One region of the Streptomyces sp. NPDC051211 genome, then DNA from elsewhere that is predicted to be linked to it. Evidence: predicted binding sites of a transcription regulator. Region 1 holds the regulator's gene; the other holds the start of a gene.
What was found. The regulator HrcA, encoded in region 1, represses chaperone genes, less so after heat shock. The targets are predictions, from matches to a motif close to TTNGCACTCNGNNNNNCNGAGTGCNAA.
Positions count from the first base shown of each region.

Region 2: the regulator HrcA is predicted to act here: its motif matches at 1,973-1,999, upstream of groL (chaperonin GroEL).

Region 1 covers NZ_JBFBAV010000029.1:21,978-26,975, forward strand. Annotated here, with positions in the region: gene AB0447_RS24970 (16S rRNA (uracil(1498)-N(3))-methyltransferase) at 1-49, opposite strand, end outside; gene AB0447_RS24975 (nitronate monooxygenase) at 46-1,152, opposite strand; gene dnaJ (molecular chaperone DnaJ) at 1,405-2,544, opposite strand; gene hrcA (heat-inducible transcriptional repressor HrcA) at 2,545-3,561, opposite strand; gene AB0447_RS24990 (MBL fold metallo-hydrolase) at 3,737-4,468, shown strand; gene AB0447_RS24995 (DUF3097 domain-containing protein) at 4,500-4,998, shown strand, end outside.
Region 2 covers NZ_JBFBAV010000049.1:13,190-18,187, reverse strand. Annotated here, with positions in the region: gene AB0447_RS31355 (helix-turn-helix domain-containing protein) at 1-106, shown strand, start outside; gene groL (chaperonin GroEL) at 183-1,808, opposite strand; gene AB0447_RS31345 (cold-shock protein) at 2,119-2,322, opposite strand; gene AB0447_RS31340 (MoaD/ThiS family protein) at 2,754-3,029, opposite strand; gene thrC (threonine synthase) at 3,065-4,363, opposite strand; SAM riboswitch class I at 4,357-4,506, opposite strand; gene AB0447_RS31330 (glucosyl-3-phosphoglycerate synthase) at 4,682-4,998, shown strand, end outside.

The sequences.
Region 1 (4,998 bases):
ACTGCGGCCCCTTGGGGACCTCTTCGACCACGAATACCGGGGCCGTCATGATGCACTCCTGTTGTCTTGGTCCTGCGCGTGTCGCATGCTCCGCAACCCGCTCTGCGCCTCGGCCAGTTCGGCCGCCAGCACTTCCACCAGCCGCCCGGCCGGCAGCGACCGCGCCAGCCGGTGGCCCTGGCCCGCCCACAGGGCCATGCCCTGCGGGTCTCCGGCCGCGGCCGCCGCCTTGCGCAGCCCCGAGGTCAGGTGGTGGACCTGGGGGTAGGCGGCCGGCGCGTACGGGCCGTGCTCCCGCATGAAGCGGTTGACCAGGCCCCGGGCCGGGCGGCCGGAGAAGGCCCGGGTGAGTTCCGTACGGACGAACAACGGGTCGGTCAGCGCCTTCTTGTGCAGCGCGTGCGCCCCGGACTCCGGGCAGGCCAGGAAGGCGGTGCCGAGCTGCGCGGCATCCGCCCCCGCCGCGAGCACCCCCGCGATCTGCGAGCCGCGCATCAGCCCGCCCGCCGCGACGATGGGCAGCGCCACCGCCTCCCGTACCTGGCCGACCAGGGCGAGCAGGCCCACGCCGGTGAAGTCGGCCTCCGGGTCGTCGCGGTGGGTGCCCTGGTGGCCGCCGGCCTCGATGCCCTGGACGCAGAGCGCGTCGGCCCCGGCCGCCTGCGCGGCGCGGGCCTCGTCGACGGAGGTGACGGTGACCAGGGTGAAGGTGCCGGCCTTGCGGAGGCGGGTGAGGGCGTCCGGCGCGGGACAGCCGAAGGTGAAGGAGACGACCGGAACCGGGTCCTCGACGAGAATGGCCAGTTTTGCGTCATAGCCGTCGTCGCCGGTGCCAACGATGTCATCTTCGGCGAGGGAGACCTCGTACCAGCCGGCTTCGCCCGCGAGCTGTCCCCGGTAGGCCTCGACGGCGGCCGGGTCCACCTGCGCGGTCTGCGGCATGAAGAGGTTGACGCCGAACGGTCGCCGGGTGAGGCCGCGGACCAGTTTGATCTCCTGGTACATGCCGTCGGCGGTCTTGTAGCCGCCGGCCAGGAAACCGAGACCGCCCGCCTCGGACACGGCGGCGACGAGCGGCGGACAGGAGCCTCCGCCCGCCATGGGAGCCTGCACGATCGGGTATTGGCAGAGACCGTTCACCGCGGAGGACATGACCTGCATCGTGCCATGTCCCCCGCAGCAGACCGAATCACACAATTCGCCTGGCATAGTCCGCTTGCGTCAACCGGCCAGCCCGGTACCGCGCCGCGCGTCAGCGGCCGGCAGGGGCCGCCGACGCACTCGGCGTCAGCGGCCGTTGAACGCGTCCTTCAGGCGGCTGAACAGCCCCTGCTGCCCCGGCTGACTGTGCCGACCCGGGGGCAACCCCCGGACCCCCGGCAGGGGCCGCCGACGCACTCGGCGTCAGCGGCCGTTGAACGCGTCCTTCAGGCGGCTGAACAGCCCCTGCTGCCCGGGCTGGAACTGGCCGGTGGGCCGTTCCTCGCCGCGCAGCTTCGCCAGCTGGCGCAGCAGGTCCTCCTGCTGCGGGTCCAGCTTGCTCGGGGTCGTCACCTCGACGTGGACGATCAGGTCGCCCCGCCCGTTGCCGCGCAGGTGCGTGACACCGCGGCCGTGCAGCGGGATCGACTGGCCGGACTGGGTGCCGGGCCGGATGTCGACCTCCTCCATGCCGTCCAGGGTCTCCAGCGGGCACTTGGTGCCCAGCGCTGCCGCGGTCATCGGGATGGTCACCGTGCAGTGCAGGTCGTCCCCGCGCCGCTGGAAGACCGGGTGCGGCAGCTCGTGGATCTCCACGTACAGGTCGCCGGCGGGGCCGCCGCCGGGGCCGACCTCGCCCTCGCCCGAGAGCTGGATGCGGGTGCCGTTCTCGACGCCCGCGGGGATCTTGACCGTCAGGTTGCGGCGGGAGCGGACCCGGCCGTCGCCCGCGCACTCCGGGCACGGGGTCGGGACCACGGTGCCGAAGCCCTGGCACTGCGGGCACGGCCGCGAGGTCATGACCTGGCCCAGGAAGGACCGGGTGACCTGGGAGACCTCACCGCGGCCGCGGCACATGTCGCAGGTCTGCGCCGAGGTGCCGGGTGCGGCGCCCTCACCGGAACAGGTCGTGCACACGATCGCCGTGTCGACCTGGATGTCCTTGGTCGTACCGAAGGCGGCCTCGTCCAGTTCCAGGTCGAGGCGGATCATCGCGTCCTGGCCGCGCCGGGTGCGCGAGCGCGGGCCGCGCTGGGAGGCCTGGCCGAAGAAGGCGTCCATGATGTCGGAGAAGTTGCCGAAGCCCCCGGCCCCGAAACCACCCGCGCCACCGCCGCCGCCGGAGGCGGACAGCGGGTCGCCGCCGAGGTCGTAGACCTGCTTCTTCTGCGGGTCCGACAGCACCTCGTACGCGGCGTTGATCTCCTTGAAACGCTCTTGCGTCTTGGGATCGGGGTTCACGTCCGGGTGCAGCTCGCGGGCGAGCTTGCGGAAGGCCTTCTTGATCTCGTCCTGAGATGCGTCGCGGCGCACGCCGAGTACGGCGTAGTAGTCCGTGGCCACTTACGACTCCGCCAGGATCTGTCCGACGTAACGTGCCACTGCGCGTACCGCTCCCATCGTTCCGGGGTAGTCCATGCGGGTCGGTCCGACCACGCCGAGTTTGGCGACTGCTTCGCCGCCCGAACCGTAGCCGACCGAGACGACCGACGTGGAGTTGAGTCCTTCGTAGGCGTTCTCGTGGCCGATGCGTACGGTCATCCCCGACTCGTTGGCCTCGCCCAGCAGTTTGAGGAGCACGACCTGCTCCTCGAGTGCTTCGAGCACGGGCCGGATGGTCAGGGGGAAGTCGTGTCCGAAGCGGGTGAGATTGGCGGTGCCGCCGATCATCAGCCGCTCCTCGGTCTCCTCGACCAGGGTTTCGAGGAGGGTGGCGAGGACCGTGGAGACCGTCGCCCGGTCCTCGGCCTCGAAGGATTCCGGCAGGTCCTGCACCAGCGGCGGCACGTCCGCGAAGCGGCGGCCGACGACCATGCCGTTGAGGCGGGCGCGCAGGTCGGTGAGGGAGGTCTCGCCGAACGGCGCGGGGCAGTCCACGATGCGCTGCTCGACCCGGCCGGTGTCGGTGATCAGTACGAGCATCAGCCGGGCGGGCGCGAGCGAGAGCAGCTCGACGTGGCGGACCGTGGAGCGGGTCAGCGACGGGTACTGCACGACGGCGACCTGCCGGGTCAGCTGGGCGAGCAGCCGCACCGTCCGGCCGACCACGTCGTCGAGGTCGACGGCGCCGTCGAGGAAGTTCTGGATGGCCCGGCGCTCGGGGGTCGACAGCGGCTTGACCCCGGCCAGCTTGTCGACGAAGAGCCGGTAGCCCTTGTCGGTGGGGATCCGGCCGGCGCTGGTGTGGGGCTGCGCGATGTAGCCCTCCTCCTCCAGCAGCGCCATGTCGTTGCGCACGGTCGCGGGCGAGACGCCGAGGGCGTGCCGCTCGGTGAGCGCCTTGGAGCCGACCGGCTCCTCCGTCCCGACATAGTCCTGGACGATGGCGCGCAGCACTTCGAGCCTGCGTTCACTGAGCATCGCGCGCCACCTCCAACGGTGAATCCGGTCTTCTGCGGTTCTTCTGCGGTCCCTGGTCCCCGGTCCCCCGGGTCCCGGCTGGCACTCACAGGGTTGGAGTGCCAGAGTCCCCCGGTCAGTGTACGGCGGGCAGGTACACCGGAGGCAAGGGAGCCCGCCACGGTAGCGTCGCTGCATGGACGTGCAATGGGAAGAGGCGGGCTGGGAGCGGCTGACCCGACGGGCCGGCCGGCGGCGGCTTCCGGTGTGGGACTGCACGGCAGGACTGGTGGTCGGGGACGATTCGGTGCTGCTGGTCGACCCCGGATCGTGCCTCCGGGAGGGCGCCGAGCTGCGGGCGCAGGCGGAGCGGCTGACCGGTCGGCGGGTGACCCATATCGCATTCACCCACGGACATTTCGATCATGTGCTGGGGGCGGCGGCGTTCGCGGGGGCCGAGGTCTACGGGGCGGTCGGGCTGGATGCGCTGCTGGGCTCGGCCGGGGGCCGTGAGGAACTCCGCTCGGACGCGGTGCGCCACGGACTGCCGGCCCAGGACGCGGCCGAATCGGCGGACCTGCTGGTCCCGCCCCGCCACCTGGTGTCGGGCGAGTGGACGCTGGACCTGGGCGGGGTGCAGGTGCTGCTGGCCAATGTGGGCCCCGGGCACACCCGGCACGACCTGGCGCTGTTCGTGCCGGGCGGCGAGGGGGAGGTGGTCTTCTGCGGGGACCTGGTCGAGGAGTCCGGGGAGCCCTCGGCGGGCCCGGACGCGATCCCGTCCCGGTGGCCGGACGCGCTGGACCGGCTGCTCTCCCTGGGCGGCGAGGACGCGCTGTACGTCCCCGGCCACGGAGCGGTGGTCTCCGCCGCCTTCGTCCGTGCGCAACGCGCCACACTGGCGGCCCGTTTCCGCGTGTCGCCTTGATGCGAGGGCGGTTGCCCCTACGCTCGTCCGAATGCGCGAGCACTCCCCCGACTACTCCCCCGATCTGACGCCTGCCTGGAAGCGCACGAAACCGGTGCCGGAGGTGGCCGCGGACCCCGATCTGGTCGTCGAGGTGGCGGGTACGGAGTTCTGCGGCGCGGTGGTGGCCTGCGAGGGCGGCACGGTGACCCTGGAGGACCGCTTCGGCAAGCGGCGCGTCTTCCCGCTGGAGCCGCGCGGCTTCCTGCTGGAGGGTGCGGTGGTCACCCTGGTCCGCCCGTCCCGCGCCGCCCGCCGGCCCGCGGCTCCGCTCCGTACGGCCTCGGGCTCGATCGCGGTCCCCGGGGCGCGGGCCCGGGTGGCCCGGGCGGGCCGGATCTACGTGGAGGGCCGCCACGACGCGGAGCTGGTGGAGAAGGTGTGGGGCGACGACCTGCGGATCGAGGGGGTCGTCGTGGAGTACCTGTCCGGGGTGGACGACCTTCCGGCGATCGTCGCCGAGTTCGCGCCGGCCGCCGATGCGCGGCTGG
Region 2 (4,998 bases), on a different contig from region 1:
CCTCCCGCTGCTGCGTCGCCTCGCAACCGCTCTGGACGCGGCTTTGAACATCGCGCTCGACGCGGACCACGAGGAGGTCCGCTTCGTGGCACGGTCGGCCGCCTGAACGCCCGAGGGCGGTATCCCCCGCTGGGGATACCGCCCTCGGCTTACAGCTTCTGGAGCTACCGATCCGCGGGGGATCAGAAGTCCATGTCACCGCCCGGCATGCCGCCCGGAGCGGCGGCAGCCTTCTCCGGCTTGTCGGCGATGACGGCCTCGGTGGTGAGGAACAGCGCCGCGATGGAGGCCGCGTTCTGCAGGGCAGAGCGGGTCACCTTCGCCGGGTCGATGATGCCCGCGGCGATGAGGTCGACGTACTCGTTGGTCGCGGCGTTCAGGCCGTGGCCGACGGGCAGGTTGCGGACCTTCTCCGCCACGACGCCGCCCTCGAGGCCGGCGTTGATCGCGATCTGCTTCAGCGGGGCCTCGAGGGCCAGCTTCACGATGTTCGCGCCCGTGGCCTCGTCGCCCGTGAGGTCGGCCTCGAGCTTCTCGAAGACCGAGGAGGCCTGGAGCAGGGCCACGCCGCCACCGGCGACGATGCCCTCCTCGACGGCCGCCTTCGCGTTGCGAACGGCGTCCTCGATGCGGTGCTTGCGCTCCTTGAGCTCGACCTCGGTCGCGGCACCGGCCTTGATGACCGCAACACCGCCGGCGAGCTTCGCCAGGCGCTCCTGCAGCTTCTCGCGGTCGTAGTCGCTGTCCGAGTTGTCGATCTCGGCGCGGATCTGGTTGACGCGGCCCTGAACCTGGTCGCTGTCACCGGCACCGTCGACGATGGTGGTCTCGTCCTTGGTGATGACGACCTTGCGGGCGCGGCCCAGCAGGTCCAGGCCGGCGTTCTCGAGCTTGAGGCCGACCTCCTCGGAGATGACCGTGCCACCGGTGAGGATGGCGATGTCGCCCAGCATGGCCTTGCGGCGGTCGCCGAAGCCCGGAGCCTTGACCGCGACGGACTTGAAGGTGCCGCGGATCTTGTTGACGACCAGGGTCGACAGGGCCTCGCCCTCGACGTCCTCGGCGATGATCAGCAGCGGCTTGCCGGACTGCATGACCTTCTCCAGCAGCGGAAGGAGGTCCTTCACGTTGCTGACCTTGGAGTTGACGATCAGGATGTACGGGTCGTCGAGCGACGCCTCCATACGCTCCATGTCGGTGGCGAAGTACGCCGAGATGTAGCCCTTGTCGAAGCGCATACCCTCGGTGAGCTCCAGCTCCAGACCGAAGGTCTGGGACTCCTCGACGGTGATGACGCCTTCCTTGCCGACCTTGTCCATGGCCTCGGCGATGAGCTCGCCGATCTGGGTGTCGGCGGCGGAGATGGAGGCCGTGGAAGCGATCTGCTCCTTGGTCTCGACGTCCTTGGCCTGCTCCAGCAGGGCGCCGGAGACGGCCTCGACGGCCTTCTCGATGCCGCGCTTGAGGGCCATCGGGTTGGCGCCGGCGGCCACGTTGCGCAGGCCCTCGCGGACGAGCGCCTGGGCGAGGACGGTCGCGGTGGTCGTACCGTCACCGGCGACGTCGTCGGTCTTCTTGGCGACTTCCTTGACCAGCTCGGCGCCGATCTTCTCGTACGGGTCCTCGAGCTCGATCTCCTTGGCGATGGAAACACCATCGTTGGTGATCGTGGGCGCGCCCCACTTCTTCTCGAGGACGACGTTGCGACCCTTGGGGCCAAGGGTGACCTTGACGGCGTCGGCGAGCTGGTTCATGCCGCGCTCGAGACCGCGCCGGGCCTCCTCGTCGAACGCGATGATCTTGGCCATGTGAAGTGGTCCTCCCGGACGGGGTGGATTGCTCCGGACCGCGCTGGCGCCCGCGACGGACGGCCTGCGTGCCAGGCGGTTCCTTCCCGCCGGACACTGCGGGCCTCACCGACCCGGTCCTCGTCTATGTAGCACTCTCACCTGGAGAGTGCTAACGCCAATGATTAGCACTCGACCCCCACGAGTGCAAGCGGCTTCGGGCAAGGACCGGACATCCTCCGGCTGCGATGCAGGTCAACGCGCGAGGGGCCCGCATCCCTGTCCGGAATGTGGGCCCCTCGCGTGTGCGTGTCGGTGGTCGACGTCCTGGTCAGACCGCGAGCTTGACCATGTCCGCCTGCGGACCCTTCTGGCCCTGCGAGATCTCGAACTCGACCCGCTGACCCTCTTCGAGGGTGCGGTACCCGTCCATCTGGATGGCGCTGTAGTGGACGAACACATCCGCACCACCGTCGACCGCGATGAAGCCGTAGCCCTTCTCCGCGTTGAACCACTTGACGGTGCCCTGAGCCATGCCTAACTCCCCTATTACTGGCCCTTGCGCAGGACCGCACTTCGCGGTCCCGGGTCAGAACTTGCGTCGGAACGCGTCGACCGCGGCTGAATGTATCTGGACCGGAGCTGTCTGCAACAGGTCATTCCGACGAGAATTCTGGACATGCGAATAGCTTGAAATAGAGTGAAAATTTGCCATATCCCAGGGCAAGTTGGACCTGGCGAAACACGCCAAAGCCTCATATCGCACACGCACATTGGCCCGATGTCGACCATGGGGAGGCCCGCTCATATGCGGCGGGCAAGAACGGCGGAGGGGACTTCCCCAACTCTACCGCGCCCAATCAAGCAGAATTGCCCCCTCCGCTTTTGCGGAGGGGGCAATTCAGGGTTTGCGCGTGTCAGCTACCGACGGGTCGGCAGCCGCCCGCCGGCACGGTGCCGGTCCGGTCAGCCGCCCGCGACGGCCGGAATGATGGAGACGCCCGCACCGTCCGGAGTCGCAGCCTCCAGGCCGCCCTCGAAGCGCACGTCGTCGTCGTTGACGTAGACGTTGACGAAGCGGCGGAGCTTGCCCTGGTCGTCCAGGACGCGCGCGGCGATGCCCGGGTGGTTCTTCTCCAGCGACTCGATGACCTCGGCCAGGGTCGCGCCCTCGGCCGGGACCTCGGCAGCACCACCGGTGTAGGTGCGCAGGATGGTGGGGATGCGGACGTTGACGCTCATGGCGCTACTGCCTTTCCGGTAGTACGGGGAGATGGTCAGGCCAGGCCGGCGGCGCGGAACGCGTCCAGGCTGGGGCGGATGGTGGCGGTCTGGCCGCTGTCCGCGGCCACCGCCTCCAGGGTCTTGAGGCCGTCGCCGGTGTTGAGGACGACGGTGGTCAGCGCCGGGTCGAGCTGCCCGTTCTCGATGAGCTTCTTCGTCACGCCGACGGTCACGCCGCCCGCGGTCTCGGCGAAGATGCCCTCGGTCTGGGCGAGCAGCTTGATGGCCTCGACGACCTGGGTGTCGTCGACGTCCTCGACGTAGCCGCCGGTGCGGCGGGCGATGTCGAGCACGTACGGGCCGTCGGCCGGGTTGCCGATGGCGAGGGACTTGGCGATGGTGTTCGGCTTCTGCGGGCGGACCACGTCGTGGCCCGCCTTGAAGGCGGTGGACACCGGGGAGCAGCCCTCGGCCTGGGCGCCGAAGATCTTGTAGGGCTTGTCCTCGACCAGGCCGAGCTTGATCAGCTCCTGCAGGCCCTTGTCGATCTTCGTCAGCTGCGAGCCGGAGGCGATCGGGATCACGATCTGGTCGGGCAGCTGCCAGCCGAGCTGCTCGCAGATCTCGTACGCCAGGGTCTTGGAACCCTCGCCGTAGTACGGGCGCAGGTTGACGTTGACGAAGCCCCAGCCCTCGCCCAGCGGGTCGCCGATGAGCTCGGAGCAGAAGCGGTTGACGTCGTCGTAGTTGCCCTCGATGCCGACCAGGTCGCCACCGTAGACACCGGCCATGACAACCTTGCCCTGCTCCAGGTCGTGCGGGATGAACACGCAGGACCGGAAGCCGGCGCGGGCGGCCGCGGCGCCGACGGCGCCGGCCAGGTTGCCGGTGGAGGAGCAGGAGAGCGTGGTGAAGCCGAAGGCGCGGGCGGCCTCGACGGCGATGGCCACGACGCGGTCCTTGAAGGAGTGCGTCGGGTTGCCGGAGTCGTCCTTGACGTAGAGCTTGCCGGTGATGCCCAGCTCCTTGGCCAGGTTCTCGGCGTCCACGAGCTTGGTGAAGCCCGGGTTCAGGTTGGGCTTGGCGGCGACGTCGGCCGGGACGGGCAGCAGCGGGGCGTAACGCCAGATGTTGTTCGGGCCGGCCTCGATGGCGGCGCGCAGGGCTTCGGGGTCACCGGTGGGGAGCTCGTACGCGACTTCCAGCGGTCCGAAACACTCGTTACAGGCGAAAATGGGACCGAGGTCGAAGCGGGTGCCGCATTCACGACAGGAGAGCGCAACGGCAGGTCCGAGATCGACAGAGGTGGCGACAGTCTGTGCAGCCATGATGGCGAGGCCCTTTCTCCTCATCTTCCCCGTGGCGCACTTCGCCACGAGACGGATTTGGCACCTTCCCTAGCCGGGGACCTCGCTGCTGAGCGCAGACGCGAGAACCGACTGGAGGGTTGCCGGGGCTTCAACGGGCCGTGTCCCTCTGCCCCTCTGGATGAGCGGTATGGCGCCGGGCCGCGCGCTCTATGGCGCACCCGGGCATTTGTGTGCGAGCACCCCCGGCATGCGGGGGTCCTGCGCGTTGTTCAAGACTGTAACCGACGGATCGGGCGGATGAGACAGCTGTCCGAACGGCGAGATGGATCTCATGACGGACGGATTCAGGGAGTGCCGCAGGTGCTGGAAGAGGTGGAGCGCTGGCTGGGCCGGCGGTCCTGGACTGCCGCCGACAGGCCGCTCGACCAGCTGCTTTCCGCGAAGCGGGCGGCTGGGACGACGGTCAGTGTCGTGCTTCCCGCGCTCGACGAGGAGGCGACCGTCGGGGAGATAGTCGAGGTGATCCGGCGGGAACTGATAGACGGCCTTCCGGTTCCTCTTGTTGACGAACTCGTAGTAATCGACTCCGGGTCGGCCGACCGGACCGCGGAGGTCGCGGCCAAGGCCGGCGCCCGGGTGGTGCACCGCGACGAGATCCTCCCCCGCATCCCGGCCGT